Regions from separate parts of the Chryseomicrobium palamuruense genome, predicted to be linked through region 1. Evidence: predicted binding sites of a transcription regulator. Region 1 holds the regulator's gene; the other holds the start of a gene.

What was found. Region 1 encodes NrdR, which represses ribonucleotide reductase genes. Its sites were predicted from a motif close to AACACNATATATNGTGTT; they were not measured.
Region 2: ACFO0S_RS13970 (vitamin B12-dependent ribonucleotide reductase) is a predicted target of NrdR. The motif match lies at 1,149-1,166, and genes of this name have one in related genera.

Annotation. Positions count from the first base shown of each region.
Region 1 is NZ_JBHSEF010000026.1:101,034-103,501, reverse strand. Features, by position in the region: gene ACFO0S_RS12865 (replication initiation and membrane attachment family protein) at 1-1,035, opposite strand, end outside; gene nrdR (transcriptional regulator NrdR) at 1,048-1,518, opposite strand; gene speD (adenosylmethionine decarboxylase) at 1,624-1,998, opposite strand; gene ACFO0S_RS12850 (glyceraldehyde-3-phosphate dehydrogenase) at 2,202-2,468, opposite strand, start outside.
Region 2 is NZ_JBHSEF010000026.1:313,821-316,288, reverse strand. Features, by position in the region: gene ACFO0S_RS13970 (vitamin B12-dependent ribonucleotide reductase) at 1-1,115, opposite strand, end outside; gene ACFO0S_RS13965 (lipoate--protein ligase family protein) at 1,277-2,110, opposite strand; gene ACFO0S_RS13960 (rhodanese-like domain-containing protein) at 2,186-2,468, shown strand, end outside.

The sequences.
Region 1 (2,468 bases):
CATCACATATTGAATCAATACATTCACGACACCGACAGGCATGTCGTAGACAGTCACAAAGCGGTTTACTAGTTCTACATCTGCAGGAAAAGGTTCCTTCCCTCCTGCCACATCTCGCAACACGTCAACAGGGGCCGACGTCTCTAAGTATGTGAGCAGTTCTTGTTCTTTTGAAATAGAAGGCATTTTCTCCGGAACAGATTCGAGTACAACCACATCTTGTTTTTTCGTAACCACTGATTGAATAGCAACGGGTTGTTCTGCCTTCAATTTAAAGTAGTGTTCACATGACTTTTTTAATCGTTCGAGCGAAATCGTGGACGGATCATCAACTGCAAGTAAAATGATCTTTTGCATATCTAACGGCGAATATGCATAGAGAAAAGCAAGTTTGGCAATCATCTTTCTGACGTCGGCAGTTAATAGTTTTCGAGGCAACAGATGCTCGTTTAACCCTTCTAGCAATAAGTCAAAATCAAAATCATAGTCAAAATCGTAACTTGTTTTTATAGAAGATCTTTTAGATGTTGTGGTCTTTGCCATTTTTAAATTCGGCTGGAACACGTCAGTGAAGCTACGGGTGAGTTCTTTGGCGTTGTTTTGCCACGACGTATCACGGGAAAAACGTTTTTCAAGTTGTTGATACATATGGTCTCCTACTTTATTCCATAGGAAAATGGAAAGCAGTGGGTCTGCAAAAAATGCATGAGGAGCGAGTGGACATTGCACTTCGTAATAAAACGTGCGGTCATCGTTTCCTTTTCGCCATGTTCTGAGTAGACCGATCGCCTCTAAGTGAGCGCGCGCTTCAAAAATCCGCTGAATCGGAAGAGATAACGCGTTCATCAGTGCATAATGAGCATGCTCTTCTTTCATGTCATCATGCATGGTCCATAGTTGTTGATAGAGTGTAAATGCCTCAGCACCAATCAATGGTTGGTAAAGAAGCGTGACCGTTTGTAAATGTTGACTTGTAACTGGGGCAGCCGTAGAGGTGCGAAACGCATCCATCGGTTGCAATTCATTACGCAGCATCGGCTTTCCTCCTTAATCGTGTGAAGAAGGATTCCGTTTCAGAATTTCCTTTACTTCTTCCATGAATACGTTTATATCTTTAAACTGTCGATACACCGACGCAAATCGAACATACGCGACTTCATCCACAGCGGCTAGTTTGTCCATGACTTTTTCGCCGACTTGTTCTGATTTGATTTCCGAATTGCCCATGCGCCGTAATTCCTTTTCGATTGTAAAGACGATTTCTTCTAATTGTTCTAAGGTGACTGGACGTTTTTCACACGCTCGGATCAGTCCACGTAACACTTTCTCTCGACTGAACTCTTCGCGAGAGCCATCTTTTTTCACAACTATCAACGGGGTTTCCTCTACTTTTTCAAATGTCGTAAAGCGAAATCCGCATTGCTCGCATTCTCGTCGTCTACGAATAGATTTGTTTTCATCCACCGGACGAGAATCGACTACTTTCGTGCCATTGTATTGGCAGGAAGGACATCTCATAGTAAACGCTCCTATATGCTCGTATTTCATTCATTATACTAAAGTTTAGGGGCTTCTGCACCCATCCATAAGAAAAAGCAGAGGGGGAGTTCCCTCTGCTTTGGTTTAAACAGTTTGTAGTGATTTGGCTGCGACTGGGCCCATACCACGTGGAAGTTCCATGACTTCGCGCGTCTTGGCATTCAATGCATCTGCGATATATCCTGCAGCGATTGTTGGATCCAGGTCTCCACAAGTATACACATCGATACTTGCATAGCCATGTTCCGGAAAACTATGAATCGTTAAGTGTGACTCAGAAATGATGACGACTCCACTTACACCTTGTGGTGCAAATTTGTGGAAAGCCACTTCACGAACTTCCGCACCTGATTTCAGTGCTGCATCCACGAATGTACGCTCGATGAAGTCCATATCATTCAACTTGTCAAAATCACATTCCCATAGTTCCGCAATGATGTGACGTCCGATTGTTTCCAATGTCCGTTTCCCCCTTTGACTGGAATTTTTAATCAAAGTGACTACCACGGGGGAAAGTTAGTCCAAAGAGGTCCTAACCCTTTAAGTAGCCGGTGCAATAAGCACGAATTTCATTATAGGATGGTAGGGTACGAATTGCAATAGAATTTTAAAAATACATAAAAAAATCCCTCTCATAAAAAGAGGGAGCTTACGAAAATCAATTAGGCTGTAATAGCAGATAACGATTTCGCTACTTTTTTCGTCAAGTCAATCACGCGAGCAGAATAGCCCCACTCATTGTCATACCATGCAAGAACTTTCACTTTACGGTCGCCGATCACCATCGTTGTTAACCCGTCGACTGTAGCGGAAGTCGTAGTTGTGTTAAAGTCAATCGACACCAATGGATCATTAGTAATCGCTAAAATGCCGTTCATCGCGCCATTCGCTGCTTTTTCGAACGCTTCGTTCACTTCTTCTACTGTTAC
Region 2 (2,468 bases), 210 kb from region 1:
GAGATATTCGCGCCTGTTAGGAATTCTGGATTATGAACACTGTAGTGCCCACCATCACGCAGTTTTGTTTCTGCATCACGAATGATGGCTTCACTAAAGCCACCGAGTCCCGGAATTGCTCTATAATTAACGATACCTTGATACATCTGATCTTCCTGCTGGGAAAGTGGCTTGAATTTCAGTTTGTCCTTTGCTAAATCTTTAATCCAGTTGTCTTCCGTATTTTCGATCAAATACCGCAAAATTCGCGGATTTTGCATTTTGGAAATGATGAATTCAGCAATATCCGGATGCCAATCGGCTAGCATGATCATCTGTGCTCCACGGCGAGAGCCTCCTTGCTCAACTAGGTGTGTCAGCTTGGCAATATCATCTAACCATGACACAGACCCTGAAGATTTTCCATTGACCCCGCGTGCTAACGTGTTGCGTGGGCGAAGTGTTGAACCGTTCGTTCCGACTCCACCTCCACGGCTCATGATTTCCATGACCTGCTTTCGGTGGTCACTGATACCTTCCCGTGAATCGGGTACAAATGGCATAACATAACAGTTAAAATACGTGACATCCGTATCTGCACCAGCCCCATAAATGACACGTCCTGCTGGTATGAAACGAAGTGATACGAGTTCTTGATAGAATTTTTCGAACCACTCTTGACGTTTTTCTTCTGTAGTTTCCACAGAGGCAAGTCCAGTCGCATTACGTTTTGCGATTTGTTCATAAAAAATTTCAAGAGGCTTTTCAATGACAGATAGCGGACGCACGATCTCACCAGTCACTACTTTTTCGGGATCATCAATCGCGCTTCGGTATTCCTCATCGATGCGAACGAGTGCAGTCTTATTGTCCCAATCGATGGATACAATATGACCTAAACCTCGCGCCGGAAATTTCGGATCTTCTTTTACTGTTAAGACCACGAAATCCCCTGCTTGAAGGGTTTTCTTTTCTGTATCTTTGAAAGAATAACGATCAATCATGACCAGTCTAGAAACCCCTTTATGCGTAATTTTCATGTCTGGTGTCACTGGGTGAACTTGTGGAAATTTTGCGATTGACGCATTTAATTGATCAATTAAACCTTGTTGTTCTTGAATTGAAGATGTGACCATGCGAATTCCTCCCGAATGATTAATTGCCTTCTTGACACAATATATAGTGTATATAGAAATAATATAGCACAACATATTGGTTGTCTAGCGCCAGACAAACAAATTCACAGAATGAAACTTTGCACCTATTTTGGTTAATTTCCATAGCCCAGAAGTGGCGATTATTTTCTAAAATTCCACTCATCAGTACGGTACCTTGATGCTGTAAGGTTTTCTACATATTGTTGTTGCTCGGAAGATAATTGATATTCATATAATTCGATGGAAAGTGCCTGTTCAAAACCTTTTTTAAATGCGGGAATACATTCTTCTACAGTAATCGGATTTGTTAGTATTTTGTTAATGGAAACAGCTTTTTGACCTAAACGTGTTTTTGCTTTTTTACGTACGTCATCTGATGAAAAATGAAAACACTGAATATACTTTTCTTCATCTAGATCTACTAGAATGGCCCCGTGTTGTAAAATGACACCTTTTTGTCGAGTTTGGGCAGATCCCGCTACTTTTTTTCCTTCTACAAGGAGTTCGTACCATGAAGGGGCATCAAAACAAACTGCAGATTTGGGTTGATTTAATGCGGCACGTTGTTCTTCAGAGACAGGAACCGAAAATTCTGCACGTAATCCAAGATTACGAAATCCTTGTAAAATTCCTTCACTGATGACTCGGTACGCTTCCGTCACGGTTTTTGGCATATCTGGATAGTCTTCCGTGACGATGACACTGTATGTCAATTCATCTTCATGCAAAACAGCTCTGCCTCCAGTTGGTCTGCGTACAAATCCGAGCCCTAAACGTTTAATCGCTTCCATATCCACATCTTTTTCTGCTTTTTGAAAATACCCAATCGATAAAGATGCAGGTTCCCACTGATAAAACCGAATCACTGGAGGAATCAATCCTTCCGAATGCCAATCTAAAAGTGCTTCATCAAGTGCCATATTGTAAGCAGGATCTTGTTTACCTGAGTTAATAAAATACCATGTTGTGTTCATTGTTTTTCCTCCAATTATGTATTCACATTGAATCTCTATCTTTTACTTATTATAATAGAAGTAGAGAAGGGAGTAATGAAGTTGTTAGAAATCGTATTAGTAATTTTAGGGGCAATCATTGTCTTCGGTATTTATACGTTCTTCATGGGAACACGTATGAAAAAATCAGTGACCACCTTATCACAAGAAGAATTTATTCAGGGGTACCGTAAAGCCCAGCTCATCGATGTACGTGAACCAAAAGAATTTGACGGCGGTCACATTTTGGGAGCTCGAAACATTCCCGCAAGTCAAATGCGTACTCGTATGAAAGAGATTCGCAAAGACAAGCCAGTCTATCTTTATTGCCAGAGTGGCG